DNA from 3 places in the Pseudomonas halotolerans genome. Region 1 is predicted to be linked to each of the others. Evidence: predicted binding sites of a transcription regulator. Region 1 holds the regulator's gene; each other region holds the start of a gene.

Evidence for each region. The regulator sigma-54, encoded in region 1, starts transcription at its own class of promoters, with help from an activator protein. The targets are predictions, from matches to a motif close to ANTGGCATNNANNTTGCTNT.
Region 2: a site for sigma-54 is predicted at 2,749-2,768, ahead of glnK (P-II family nitrogen regulator). Genes of this name have one in related genera too.
Region 3: a site for sigma-54 is predicted at 1,691-1,710, ahead of glnA (type I glutamate--ammonia ligase). Genes of this name have one in related genera too.

The regions. Positions count from the first base shown of each region.
Region 1 covers NZ_JBCNTJ010000013.1:92,534-97,349, reverse strand. The annotation lists gene AAIS01_RS17890 (KdsC family phosphatase) at 1-223, shown strand, start outside; gene lptC (LPS export ABC transporter periplasmic protein LptC) at 231-803, shown strand; gene lptA (lipopolysaccharide transport periplasmic protein LptA) at 790-1,338, shown strand; gene lptB (LPS export ABC transporter ATP-binding protein) at 1,338-2,063, shown strand; gene AAIS01_RS17870 (RNA polymerase factor sigma-54) at 2,227-3,720, shown strand; gene hpf (ribosome hibernation-promoting factor, HPF/YfiA family) at 3,797-4,105, shown strand; gene ptsN (PTS IIA-like nitrogen regulatory protein PtsN) at 4,118-4,582, shown strand; gene rapZ (RNase adapter RapZ) at 4,585-4,816, shown strand, end outside.
Region 2 covers NZ_JBCNTJ010000007.1:51,907-56,722, reverse strand. The annotation lists gene sutA (transcriptional regulator SutA) at 1-110, opposite strand, end outside; gene AAIS01_RS11645 (secondary thiamine-phosphate synthase enzyme YjbQ) at 212-637, opposite strand; gene AAIS01_RS11640 (ammonium transporter) at 851-2,176, opposite strand; gene glnK (P-II family nitrogen regulator) at 2,210-2,548, opposite strand; gene AAIS01_RS11630 (accessory factor UbiK family protein) at 2,961-3,221, shown strand; gene AAIS01_RS11625 (YifB family Mg chelatase-like AAA ATPase) at 3,378-4,816, shown strand, end outside.
Region 3 covers NZ_JBCNTJ010000006.1:292,322-297,137, forward strand. The annotation lists gene thiI (tRNA uracil 4-sulfurtransferase ThiI) at 22-1,476, opposite strand; gene glnA (type I glutamate--ammonia ligase) at 1,805-3,211, shown strand; gene AAIS01_RS11360 (chorismate mutase) at 3,335-3,892, shown strand; gene AAIS01_RS11365 (DUF4124 domain-containing protein) at 4,124-4,642, shown strand; gene AAIS01_RS11370 (DUF4124 domain-containing protein) at 4,639-4,816, shown strand, end outside.

The sequences.
Region 1 (4,816 bases):
AAGCTATGAACAGGTCGCCTACCTCGGTGACGACCTGCCGGACCTGCCGGTGATTCGTCGGGTCGGCCTGGGCATGGCGGTGGCCAACGCGGCCGGCTTCGTGCGTGAGCACGCCCACGGCATCACCACGGCACGGGGTGGCGAAGGCGCCGCCCGTGAATTCTGTGAACTGATCTTGCGCGCCCAAGGCCGTCTTGAAGCGGCCAACGCCGCGTACCTGTGAGCCATTTATGCTAAGCAAGAAAATTCGCACCATCGTGGTGTTCGGTTGCATCGCAGCGATTTTCGCGGCGGTGGGCTATTGGAACATCAGCCCTGAACGCTTTCTCGACCGCCCCGCGGTCAAGGTCCAGGAAAATGATATCGACTGGTATGCGACCAACACGCATACCTTGCAATACCTGCCCGATGGCAAAGTGCAGTATGAAATGACGTCCGACAAGGTCGACCACCTCAAGGCCAGCGAGATCACACTGGTCACCAAGCCAGACCTGAACATCTTCAGGGGCACCGAGTTTCCGTGGCACGTGCAAAGCGAGCGCGCCGAAGTCAATCCCGACGGGACCGAGGTAGAGTTGATTGACTCCGTACGCATCGCCCGGACCGATGAGAAAAACCGCACCACCATCATTACCAGCAGTCGTATGACAGTCTTCCCGCAGCGAGAATATGCGCAGACCGAGCAACCCGTTAGAATCGACGGCGCCGGTGGTGTATCGACCGGCACGGGAATGAAAGCGTATTTGAAGGAAAGCAGGATACACCTGCTATCGAACGTAAGAGGACAGTATGAAGCTCGCTAAAACCCTCCCTATTTTGCTCAGTCTGGGCGCAGCACTGGGAAGCGCGAGCGCCTGGGCCCTCCCGACCGACCGCGACCAGCCTATCCGCATCCAGGCCGACGATGCCCAACTGGACGACAAGAACGGTGTGGCCACCTACAAGGGTGACGTGATCATCACCCAAGGCTCGATGAAGGTCACCGGCAATACCGTGACCATCACTCGTACCCAGTCCGGCGATATCGACGTGGTGACCTCGGTGGGCAACCTGGCCTACTTCGAACAGATGCAAACCGCCGGCGACACCAAGCCAGTTCAAGGCTATGGGGTCACCATTCAGTACCACGCCGCCAAAGACCGCGTCGTGCTGATCGATCGCGCCAAGGTCATCGACAAGGACGGCAACACCACCCAGGGCGAGAAAATCGTCTACGACACGAACAAAAAGCTGGCCAGCGCCGGTCGTGCCACTGGCAGCAAGGTCACCGAGCAGCGTCCACGGATCGACATGGTCATCCAGCCGAAAAAGAAAACCGACGAGCAGAAGGCCCAGTAATGGCAACTCTGAAAGCTCAGCACCTGGCCAAGAGCTACAAGAGCCGTCAAGTCGTGCGTGATGTCAGCCTGTCCATCGACAGCGGCCAGATCGTCGGCCTGCTCGGCCCCAACGGTGCAGGCAAGACCACCTGTTTCTACATGATCGTCGGCCTGGTCCAGGCCGATCAGGGCCGCGTCCTGATCGACGACCTGGATGTCAGCCACCAGCCAATGCATGGCCGGGCGAAGGCCGGTATCGGCTATCTGCCGCAAGAAGCATCGATCTTCCGCAAACTGTCGGTTGCCGACAACATCATGGCGATCCTCGAGACCCGCAAGGAACTCGACAAGGCCGGCCGGCGCCAGGAGTTGGAAAGCCTGCTGCAGGAATTCCACATCAGCCACATCCGCGACAACCTGGGCATGAGTCTGTCCGGTGGCGAACGGCGCCGCGTGGAAATCGCTCGCGCCCTGGCCACCGCACCGAAATTCATCCTGCTGGACGAACCATTCGCCGGCGTGGACCCGATTTCGGTGGGCGATATCAAGCAGATCATCCACCACCTCAAGGCCAAGGGCATCGGCGTATTGATCACCGACCATAACGTACGCGAGACGCTGGATATCTGTGAAACCGCCTATATCGTCAATGACGGCCAGTTGATCGCCGAAGGCGACTCCGCGACCATCCTGGCCAATGAACTGGTCAAGGAAGTGTATTTGGGCCATGAATTCCGCCTGTAAGCGAAAAGTGTCTGGTCAATCGCCCCGGCGTCGCTAATTTTATTACGCGGCGCCCTAGGCAAACACTTCAGTTTCAGGCATATAATTTGCTTAAGTTTGGCGCTTCGGCGCCCTGTAGTGGATGGCGCATGTGCGCCGGCGAATAAGGTGTTAAGCCCCAGCCATGAAACCATCGCTAGTCTTGAGAATGGGCCAGCAGCTGACGATGACACCGCAGCTGCAACAGGCCATCCGCCTGCTCCAATTGTCGACCCTGGACCTGCAACAGGAAATCCAGGAGGCCCTGGAGTCCAATCCGATGCTCGAACGCCAGGAAGAAGGCGACGACTTCGACAACACCGATCCGCTGGCCGATAACGTCGAGCAAAAGACCAACACCGAAATCCCGGAACCGTCCTACCAGGAAACCGCCCCGACGGTGGACAACCTCGAGGATGGCGAATGGAATGAACGCATCCCTAACGACCTGCCCGTGGATACAGCCTGGGAAGACGTCTACCAGACCAGCGCCAGCAGCCTGCCCAGCAGCGATGACGACGAGTGGGACTTCACTACCCGCACCTCCACCGGCGAAAGCCTGCAGAGCCACTTGCTGTGGCAACTGAACCTGGCACCGATGTCCGACACCGATCGTCTGATTGCCGTGACCCTGATCGACTGCATCAACAATCAGGGCTACCTGGACGAGACGCTCGAAGAAATTCTCGAAGCTTTCGACCCGGAACTGGACATCGAGCTGGATGAGATCGAAGCCGTCCTGCACCGCATTCAGCAGTTCGAACCGGCCGGCATCGGCGCCCGCAACCTGGGCGAGTGCCTGTTGCTGCAACTGCGCCAGTTGCCCGCCAAGACACCTTGGCTGGCCGAAGCCAAGCGCCTGGTCACCGATTACATCGACTTGCTGGGCGGTCGCGACTACAGCCAGTTGATGCGTCGCATGAAGCTCAAGGAAGATGAACTGCGCCAGGTGATCGAACTGGTCCAGAGCCTCAACCCGCGCCCGGGCTCGCAGATCGAGTCCACCGAACCCGAATACGTGGTTCCCGACGTCATCGTGCGCAAGCACAACGACCGCTGGCTGGTGGAACTGAACCAGGATTCGATGCCCAAGTTGCGGGTCAACGCCCAGTACGCCGGCTTCGTAAAACGTGCCGACACCAGTGCTGACAACACCTTCATGCGCAACCAGTTGCAGGAAGCGCGCTGGTTCATCAAGAGCCTGCAAAGCCGCAACGAAACCCTGATGAAAGTAGCCACCCAGATCGTCGAACATCAGCGCGGCTTCCTGGAGTACGGCGACGAAGCGATGAAACCGTTGGTCCTGCACGACATTGCCGAGGCAGTGGGCATGCACGAGTCGACCATTTCGCGGGTGACCACCCAGAAATTCATGCATACCCCCCGGGGCATCTATGAGCTGAAATACTTTTTCTCCAGCCACGTCAGCACCTCCGAAGGCGGTGAATGCTCGTCCACAGCCATCCGTGCGATCATCAAAAAACTGGTGGCTGCGGAAAATCAGAAAAAGCCGTTGAGTGACAGCAAGATCGCTGGTTTACTGGAGGCACAAGGCATTCAGGTGGCCCGCCGTACCGTCGCCAAATACCGCGAATCCCTCGGGATCGCACCTTCGAGCGAACGCAAGCGGTTGATGTAACAGGCCACGCCACAGCGTTCCAGTGGCAGGCATTTCTGCCTGCCGCTTTATGCACTGGCAACGAAGGAGAAGCTGTATGCAAGTCAACATCAGTGGACACCAACTGGAAGTGACCGAACCTCTGCGCGAATACATCGGCGAAAAACTCGAACGATTGGAGAGGCATTTCGACAAGATCACCAACGTGCAAGTCACGATGAACGTCGAAAAGCTGCTGCAGAAAATCGAAGCCACGTTGCATATCCCCGGCGGAGAAGTGGTTGCCAACGCTGCGCATGAAGACATGTATGCCGCCATCGACCTGCTGACCGACAAGCTGGATCGCCAACTCAAAAAGCATAAGGAAAAGACCCAGAGCCTCCTCCAGGGCGCGACCGGTCGTTAACCCCCCTAATCCATGATCCGACTAGAATCCATCCTGACCCCCGGCCGTTCCCAGGTGAACGTGCCGGGTGGCAGCAAAAAGAAAGCCCTCGAACAAATTGCCAACCTGATCCACCGCGAGGTCCCGGGTCTGGAAATGCAGGACGTCTTCGAGGCCCTGTTTGCCCGTGAAAAACTGGGCTCCACCGGCTTTGGCAACGGTATCGCCATTCCTCATTGCCGCCTCAAGGCCTGTACAGCGCCGATCAGTGCGCTGCTGCACCTTGAAGCCCCCATAGATTTCGATGCCATCGACGGCGAACCGGTCGACCTGCTGTTTGTACTGCTGGTACCGGAAGCGGCGACCGATGCGCACCTTGAGCTGCTGCGCCAGATCGCCAGCATGCTGGACCGCAAGGAAGTGCGCGAGAAATTGCGCAGCGCGCCGAGCAACCAAGCCTTGTATCAGGTTGTCCTGGACGAGCAGAACGGTCATTAAACATGCGCATGATCATTGTCAGCGGACGCTCCGGCTCCGGTAAAAGCACGGCGCTAAACGTGCTTGAGGACAGCGGCTACTACTGCATCGACAACCTGCCGGCCGGCCTGCTGCCGGAACTGGCCGAGCGCGCCCTGATCCATACCGAACTGGCGCAACCGCTGGTGGCGGTCTCCATCGACGCACGTAATCTGCCGAGCCACCTGTCGCGGTTCCCGGAACTGCTGGCGGAAG
Region 2 (4,816 bases), on a different contig from region 1:
TCGGCCCCATCATCGTCGGCGACGTCTTCAGCCGCCGCTTCCAGGCCTTCTTCGGCCTCGTCTTCGTCACCGACTTCGAGGTCGTCGTTTTCCAGATCATCGTCGCTCATGTTCTACCTCATGACTTGCGAAAAGCAGATTAGTTATAGCCCAGCTTCGCCGTCTGTCGAAGGCTGCCAGAAAAAATTCAACATCCGCCGGCAATCAGCGGTTACGCCCCATCACCGTACAAAGTGGCGAGGACCTTACGAGCACCGCCATGATCACGGTGCTCGCCCAGATAAACACCTTGCCAGGTACCCAATGCCAACCGTCCCGCCGTGACCGGCAGACTCAGCTGACACCCCAGCACGCTGGCCTTGAAGTGCGCCGGGAGGTCGTCCAGGCCTTCGTCGTTGTGCTCATAATCGGCGGTTCCTTGTGGGATCAGCCGATTGAAAAATCGTTCGAAGTCTCGACGTACCGCCGGATCGGCGTTCTCGTTGATGGTCAACGAGGCCGAGGTATGCTGCAGCCACAGATGCAACAGACCGACACGACATGCCCGGAGTTCAGGCAGGCCGGCGAGCAACTCGTCCGTTACCAGATGAAAGCCCCGAGGCCTTGCCCGCAGGGTTATCAGCGTCTGTTGCCACATACAGATCTCCGCACGTTCGGCGCGCATTCTAGCGCGCTCTGGGAAAAAACAAAGGGCCTAATACGCCTGCTTTGGTGTAAGCCTATGGCCGTAGAAAAACCCATGTCGCGTCCATAACAAAAGACGTCGGAAAAACCGGCCCTTCCTGTGAGCAATGACAAATTCCAGACAAAAAAATGCCCGGCGAACCGGGCATTTTTTTATTGCGTGTGCTTACAGATTGTAGCCACGTTCGTTGTGCTGGGCCAGATCCAGGCCGACCGCCTCTTCTTCCTCGGAGACACGCAGGCCCATGACAGCGTCCAGGACCTTGAGGATGATGAAGGTGACGATCGCGGTGTAGATCACCGTGAAGCCTACACCCTTGAGCTGAATCCACACTTGCGCGCCGATATCGGTCACGGTGCCGAAGCCACCCAGGGCCGGCGCTGCGAACACACCGGTCAGGATCGCGCCCAGGATACCGCCGATGCCGTGCACGCCGAAGGCGTCCAGGGAGTCGTCATAGCCCATTTTGCGCTTGAGGGTCGTGGCGCAGAAGAAGCACACCACGCCCGCCGCCAAGCCGATGACCAGGGCGCCCATCGGGCCCACGGTGCCGGCAGCCGGCGTAATCGCAACCAGACCCGCCACCACACCCGAGGCAATGCCCAGTGCGCTTGGCTTACCGTGGGTGATCCACTCGGCGAACATCCAGCCCAACGCCGCAGCAGCGGTTGCAATCTGGGTCACCAGCATTGCCATACCGGCGGTGCCGTTGGCCGCGATGGCGGAACCGGCGTTGAAGCCGAACCAGCCTACCCACAGCATGGCCGCGCCCATCAAGGTGTAACCCAGGTTATGCGGCGCCATCGGCGTAGTCGGGAAGCCTTTGCGCTTGCCCAGTACCAGGCACGCCACCAGGCCAGCAATACCGGCATTGATATGCACCACGGTGCCGCCAGCGAAGTCCAGCACGCCCCAGTCCCACATCAGGCCGCCGTTGCCGGACCAGACCATGTGCGCAATCGGTGCATAAACCAGGGTGAACCACACGCCCATGAAGATCAGCATCGCGGAAAACTTCATCCGCTCGGCAAAGGCACCAACGATCAGGGCCGGAGTGATGATGGCGAACGTCATCTGGAAGGTGATGAACACCGCTTCAGGGAACAGGCCCGTCAGGCTAGCGGGGGTGAGGCCCGCCAGGAATGCCTTGTTCAGACCGCCGACGAACGAATTGAAGTTGACGACGCCCTGCTCCATTCCCGTGGTGTCGAACGCGATGCTGTAGCCATAAATGACCCACAGGATGCTGATCAGGCCGGTGATGGCAAAGCATTGCATCATCACCGACAGAATGTTTTTCGACCGAACCATACCGCCGTAGAACAGCGCCAGGCCGGGAATGGTCATGAACAGTACAAGAATGGTGGCAGTGAGCATCCAGGCTGTGTCGCCGGAGTTCAGGACTGGGGCTGCCGCTTCTTCTGCCATGGCCAGGCCAGGCGTTACGAAGGACAACAGGGCTCCTAGCCCTGCGAATTTACGCAGAGTCATATTGTTTTCTCCTGGGGCGTTGGGTTTGGCGGCTTAGATAGCGTCGGTATCGGTTTCGCCGGTACGGATGCGAATAGCCTGTTCCAGATTGACCACAAAGATCTTGCCGTCACCGATCTTGCCGGTGTTGGCGGCTTTGGTGATCGCTTCGATAACCCGGTCCAGATCCTTGTCGTCAATGGCGACATCGATCTTCACCTTGGGCAGGAAATCAACCACGTATTCCGCGCCGCGATACAGCTCGGTATGACCTTTCTGCCGACCGAAGCCTTTGACCTCAGTAACGGTAATGCCCTGCACGCCGATTTCGGACAGCGACTCGCGCACGTCGTCCAACTTGAACGGCTTGATGATGGCAGTGACTAGCTTCATGAAACTTTCTCCCGAATTGGTGGACTTGCCCCAGGAAAACAAACCCGACTCAAGTCTAAGCGCAGTGCCTGGCTTTGTAACGCATCGTCGGCCCAAGTTGCCCGACCGGTGCCAGCTAACCACTCTGACGAAGCTCCCCGCCTCGTCGGCTGCACTGCATTCGTCACAGCGACTGCATCAGTGCATGGGTCATCAGCCACTAAGCAGAAACCTTGCCATCTGTGCCCAAACCTTCTGATTTCAGCCTCTTATCCACTGTGCCGGCTTGCGCCGCACCCCGAACCGGAACATTACGCACAACAACAGTGCGACGATGCCCGGTCCAGTGCGCGAAAAGCGTGCACTCCTTGCTCGCCAATTGAATATAGACGCTGCGTGATACACTGCCCTCATCGTTTTCAGGACACCTGCCATGCTTGCGCCCAAAGACCTCCTCGACGCCCTGAGCGGCCATGCCTCCCGCCTTTTGAGCGGCGACACGCCACTGCCCAAAAGCGAAATAGAAAGCCAGTTCAAGGCACTGCTGCAAAGCGGCTTCAGCAAGCTGGACCTGGTGAGCCGGGAAGAATTCGACAGCCAGATGGTCGTACTGGCCCGGACCCGGGCGCGGTTGGAGAGTCTGGAGGCGAAGGTGGCGGAGTTGGAAGCCAAGCTTGGCGCTAACGCCGAGTAAGGCTTTTCGCCAACAGTGGATGCAGGCTGGCCTCAGCCACACCCCGCAACATCCTGCCAAAATTCCCTCATTCAAATTCCGCGCCCAGGATCTCCCCCACGACTAACCTTCAAGAGCCGCAGGACGCGGCCCCTTATTCACTCAAGGAACGATTGCATGTCGCTCGCCATTGTCCATAGCCGCGCCCAAGTGGGGGTGGAGGCTCCTGCCGTTACCGTTGAAGTCCATCTGGCCAATGGCTTGCCGTCGCTGACGATGGTCGGTTTGCCTGAAGCGGCAGTGAAGGAAAGCAAGGACAGGGTGCGCAGCGCGATCATCAATTCGGGCCTGAATTTCCCGGCGCGTCGCATCACGCTGAACCTGGCGCCAGCGGATCTGCCGAAGGACGGCGGGCGGTTCGACCTGGCGATTGCCCTGGGGATCCTGGCGGCCAGCGTACAAGTGCCGACCCTGATGCTGGACGATGTGGAATGCCTCGGCGAGCTGGCGTTGTCCGGCGCGGTGCGCCCGGTGCGCGGTGTGTTGCCCGCGGCGCTGGCCGCGCGCAAGGCCGGGCGTACACTGCTGGTGCCGCGGGCGAATGCCGAGGAAGCCTGCCTGGCGTCGGGGCTGAAGGTGATCGCCGTGGATCATTTGCTCGAAGCGGTGGCGCACTTCAACGGCCACACCCCTGTGCAGCCTTATGCTTCCAATGGATTGCTCTCGGCGAGCAAGCCCTATCCCGACCTGAATGAGGTACAAGGCCAGGTCGGGGCCAAGCGCGCATTGCTGATTGCCGCTGCGGGGGCGCATAACCTGTTGTTAAGCGGGCCACCAGGCACCGGCAAGACACTGCTGGCGAGCCGTTTACCGGGATTGTTGCCGCCACTGGCTGAATGTGAGGCCCTGGAGGTCGCCGCGATCCAGTCGGTGGCCAGTTGCGTGCCGTTGAGCCATTGGCCACAGCGCCCGTTTCGCCAACCACATCACTCGGCGTCCGGCCCGGCGCTGGTGGGTGGCGGCTCAAAACCGCAACCCGGGGAAATCACCCTCGCCCACCATGGCGTGCTGTTTCTCGATGAACTGCCGGAGTTCGACCGCAAGGTTCTTGAGGTCTTGAGGGAGCCACTGGAATCGGGCCACATTGTGGTTTCGCGCGCCCGTGACCGGGTGCGCTTTCCGGCGCGCTTCCAACTGGTGGCGGCGATGAATCCCTGCCCCTGTGGATACCTTGGCGAGGCCAGCGGCCGATGCTCCTGCACGCCAGACATGGTGCAGCGCTACCGCAACAAACTCTCCGGGCCCTTACTGGACCGCATCGACCTGCACCTGACCGTCGCCCGGGAAGCCACGGCATTGAGCCCGAAAAGCGAACCCGGTGACGATACGGCTACCGTTGCCGAGCAAGTGGCCGAGGCCCGCGAACGCCAGCAACAGCGCCAGGGATGCGCCAACGCGTTCCTGGATCTGCCGGGTTTGCGTCGGCATTGCACGTTATCCACAACCGATGAGACTTGGCTGGAAACCGCCTGCGAACGACTGACCCTGTCGCTGCGAGCCGCCCACCGCCTGCTCAAGGTCGCCCGTACGCTGGCGGACCTTGAGCGGGTGGATCG
Region 3 (4,816 bases), on a different contig from region 1:
CAGGCAAACAGCCCCGGGCACTTAGCTCGGTCGATAAACGCGCACATTGGCATGCCCCTCACTGAGCAAATGGTGGGCATGCAGGCGACTCATCACGCCTTTGTCGCAATACAACAGGTACTGGCGAGTAGGGTCCAGTTCCTTGAAACGCGCGTTCACTGCATAGAACGGCATCGTTTGTACCTCGATACCGGCGACACTCAGCGGGTCGTCTTCAGCGTCGTCCGGGTGACGGATGTCGATGATGATCTGACCGGCCAGCGCTTCGCCGACTTCTTCAATCTGTATGTCCTGGCCCAATTCGTCGATCACCCGATCGATTGGCACCAGCCTGGCGTTTTCGAGCGCACGCTCGAGCACCGCCATGTCGAATTCTTTCTCTTCATGCTCCACACGCCCGCGCTTGGCCGCCGTCTTCGGATTGACCGAGATGACCCCGCAGTATTCCGGCATGTGCCGGGCAAAATCGGCGGTGCCGATCGCGTTGGCCGTGTCGATGATGTCCTGCTTGTGGCTGGCGATCAGCGGGCGCAGTACCAGTTTTTCGGTCACGCAGTCGATCACTGACAGGTTCGGCAGCGTCTGGCTCGACACCTGGGAGATCGCCTCGCCGGTGACCAGCGCATCGATGTGCAACCGATCGGCGATGCTGGACGCGGCACGCAACATCATACGCTTCAAAATGACGCCCATATGACTGTTATCGACTTTGCCGAGAATCTCGCCCAGGACTTCCTCGAACGGTACGCTCACAAATAACACGCGTTGCGAGCTGCCATACTTCTTCCAGATGAAGTGCGCCACTTCCATTACGCCCAGTTCATGGGCGCGCCCGCCGAGATTGAAGAAGCAGAAATGGCTCATCAGCCCGCGACGCATGATCTGGTAGGCCGCGACCGTGGAATCGAAACCGCCGGACATCAGCACCAGGGTCTGCTCCAGCGAACCCAGCGGATACCCGCCAATGCTGTCGTGCTGACTGTGGATCACGAACAACCGTTGGTCGCGAATTTCGATGCGCACTTCAATTTGCGGGTCTTTCAATGAAATTCCGGCGGCGCCACACTGCTTGCGCAACTGGCTGCCGACGTATCTCTCCACGTCCATCGAGCTGAACGGGTGTTTGCCGGCGCGCTTGCAGCGCACCGAGAAAATCTTGCCGGCCAGGGCATCGCCATAATGCAGCTTGCACTTGGCGAGGATGTCGTCGAAATCCCCCAGCGGGTATTCGTCGACCTGCAGGAAATGCGCGATGCCCGGCATGCAGCTCAGGCGCTCGGTCATTTCCTTGAGGATCTTGGGTTCGCTGACGCGGGTTTCCAGCTCGAGGTTGTCCCACACGCCGTTCACCACCACAGCCGGGTCCAGATCGCGGAGCACGGCACGGATGTTCTTGGCCAACTGGCGGATGAAACGCATCCGTACCGGGCGGCTCTTGATGGTGATCTCGGGGAAGACTTTTACGATTAGTTTCATGAAAACAGCGCGCGAACGGCCAGCCGAAAAAGGGGGGCGCGGATTATAGCGGAAATTGCTCAAGGTTTAACCAGTTAATCTGCACTCCATTTTCCGCGCACCAAAACAGGTCACGACCCACAAGTCACGCCACATTGCAGTGCGCAATTGTTCGACAATCTGGGTTCCAAGGCTTTAAAAGCGTGGATTTGGTGCAAAAAACCCATGCTGGGGCACTGGCATGCAAATTGCTCCCTTGTGAGGCAGGTTGCCTTGGCAGAGTATTCGCGCCGGCATCACCCATATCTAAGGGCACACCATTACCCGCCCGAAGCCACCCGGAGGACATATGTCGAAGTCGGTTCAACTCATCAAAGATCATGACGTCAAGTGGATTGATCTGCGCTTCACTGACACCAAAGGCACTCAACATCACGTGACCATGCCGGCCCGTGATGCGCTGGACGACGAATTCTTTGAAATCGGGAAGATGTTCGACGGCTCCTCCATTTCTGGCTGGAAAGGCATCGAAGCCTCCGACATGATCCTGATGCCGGACGACGAAACGGCTGTCCTGGACCCGTTCACCGAAGAGCCGACCCTGATTCTGGTCTGCGACATCATCGAGCCGTCGACCATGCAAGGCTATGACCGCGACCCACGCGCCATCGCCCACCGCGCCGAGGAATACCTGAAGTCCACCGGTATCGGCGACACCGCTTTCTTCGGCCCTGAGCCTGAGTTCTTCATCTTCGACTCGGTCAAGTTCAAGTCCGACATCTCCGGCTCCATGTTCAAGATCTTCTCCGAGCAAGGCTCGTGGATGTCCGACCAGGACGTGGAAGGCGGCAACAAAGGCCACCGTCCAAGCATCAAAGGCGGCTACTTCCCGGTTCCACCGTTCGACCACGACCACGAAATCCGTACCTCCATGTGCAACGCACTGGAAGAGATGGGCCAGACCGTCGAAGTTCACCACCACGAAGTGGCGACTGCCGGCCAGAACGAAATCGGCGTGAAATTCAACACGCTGGTCAAGAAGGCTGACGAAGTACAGACCCTGAAGTACTGCGTACACAACGTTGCTGACGCCTACGGCCGCACCGCGACCTTCATGCCTAAGCCTCTGTACGGCGACAACGGTTCGGGCATGCACGTGCACATGTCGATCTCCAAAGACGGCAAGAACACTTTCGCAGGCGAAGGTTATGCCGGCCTGTCGGACACCGCCCTGTACTTCATCGGCGGTATCATCAAGCACGGTAAGGCCCTGAACGGCTTCACCAACCCGTCGACCAACTCCTACAAGCGTCTGGTACCAGGCTTTGAAGCGCCAGTGATGCTGGCCTACTCGGCTCGCAACCGTTCCGCCTCGATCCGTATTCCTTACGTCAACAGCCCTAAGGCTCGCCGTATCGAAGCCCGTTTCCCGGACCCGGCTGCCAACCCGTACCTGGCCTTCGCGGCACTGATGATGGCCGGTCTGGACGGTATCCAGAACAAGATCCACCCTGGCGATGCCGCCGACAAAAACCTGTATGACCTGCCGCCTGAAGAGGCCAAGGAAATTCCACAGGTGTGTGGCAGCCTGAAAGAAGCCCTGGAAGAGCTGGACAAGGGCCGTGCGTTCCTGACCAAGGGCGGCGTATTCAGCGATGACTTCATCGACGCTTACATCGCACTGAAAAGCGAAGAAGAAATCAAGGTTCGCACCTTCGTACACCCACTGGAATATGAGCTGTACTACAGCTGCTGATCCGGTAGCGTCGCCCCATGCGGCGTGAATAAAAAAGAGGCCTCCTTCGGGAGGCCTTTTTTATGGGCGCAGGTTACGTGCATGATTATCTGCGCCCTCCACTATTCGACGACGAGATCACCCATGACTTCCCGCCTTTCACTCTGCCTTGCGCTGTCTGCCGCGTTGTTGGGCTCCGCCGCCCAGGCCGCCACCGCACCCACCGCCCTCGCCCCACTGCTGGGCACCATAGGCGAGCGCCTGGCCATTGCCGACCAAGTCGCCTTGAGCAAGTGGGACAGCCGCAAACCGGTCGAAGACCGCCAGCGCGAACGCGAGGTGATCGCCGCCGCCGTCGCCCAGGCACCGGCTTACAAACTGAGCAGTGAAGCGGTAGAGGCGTTTTTCGGTGCACAAATAGAAGCCAACAAACTGGTGCAATACGCGCATCTGTCCGACTGGCAACTGCAAGGCAAAGCCCCGGACGCGCCGCGCCCGGACCTGGTTGGGCAGATCCGCCCGCAACTGGATCAACTGCAAAAACGCCTGCTGCAACAACTGGCCGACTTCAGCCCCTACCGCACCGACCCGCAATGCCCACAATGGCTGGCCCAGGCCACCCATACCCTCAGTAACGACCCGTTGCGGCAAATGGCGCTGGTTCGGGCGACCGCAGAGCTGTGCGTGCCCAAAAAAACCTGAGCCCACACACCTCCCCTGTGGGAGCGGGCTTGCTCGCGAAGAGGCCGGCACAGCCAATATCTCAGTGGCCGACAAACCGCTTTCGCGAGCAAGCCCGCTCCCACAGGGGGCCAGTGTCGCACCCGGAGGCTATGCACACCGCTCCCACAGAGGATTGCGTGCAACAACTTGGGCCAACCGCCTCCCCTGACCTATGCTGCAATCCAACACTTTTGGTTTTCGGTTGATTTTATGGGTCGTGGCTTTCCAGGAATGCTGTTGCTGCTGTTGTCGCTGCCAGCCGCCGCACAGATCTACAAATACACCGACGCCGACGGCAACACCGCCTACAGCAACCAGCCGCCCGATGGGGTACCGGCCCAAGCAGTGGAGCTGCCGCCGCTCAACAGTGTCGAACCCCAGCCCCCGGCCAACCCGAACACTGCTGCGCCTGCCGCGAACCGGGAGAAGCCAAGCAACGCCTACGAAACCCTGGAGCTGACAGACATCCCCAGCGAAGAGGCCCTGCGCGCCAACAACGGCACCTTCACCGTTGGCGTCCTGGCTCGGCCGCGCCTGCAAAGCCCTCATCTGTTCAGGTTATTGCTGGACGGCCAGCCCTATGGCCAGCCGAGCAATGTACCGCGCCTGCAACTGGTGAATATCGACCGGGGCGAGCACAGCCTGGCGGTACAGGTCATCGACGGCGAACATCTAGTGCAACAGAGCGAAACCGTCATCTTCACCGTGCAACGGGTGCACCGCCCATGAGCCGCTGGCTGCTCACGCTGAGCCTGTCCCTGGCCGCGCTGCCGGCGGTGGGGCAGGTTTATACCTACATCGACGCCCAGGGCAATCGGGTCTTCACCGATCAACCGCGCCCCGGTAACGCCCAGAAAGTGCAACTGCCGCCCGCCAACCGGATGGCGACACCGCCCTCCGACG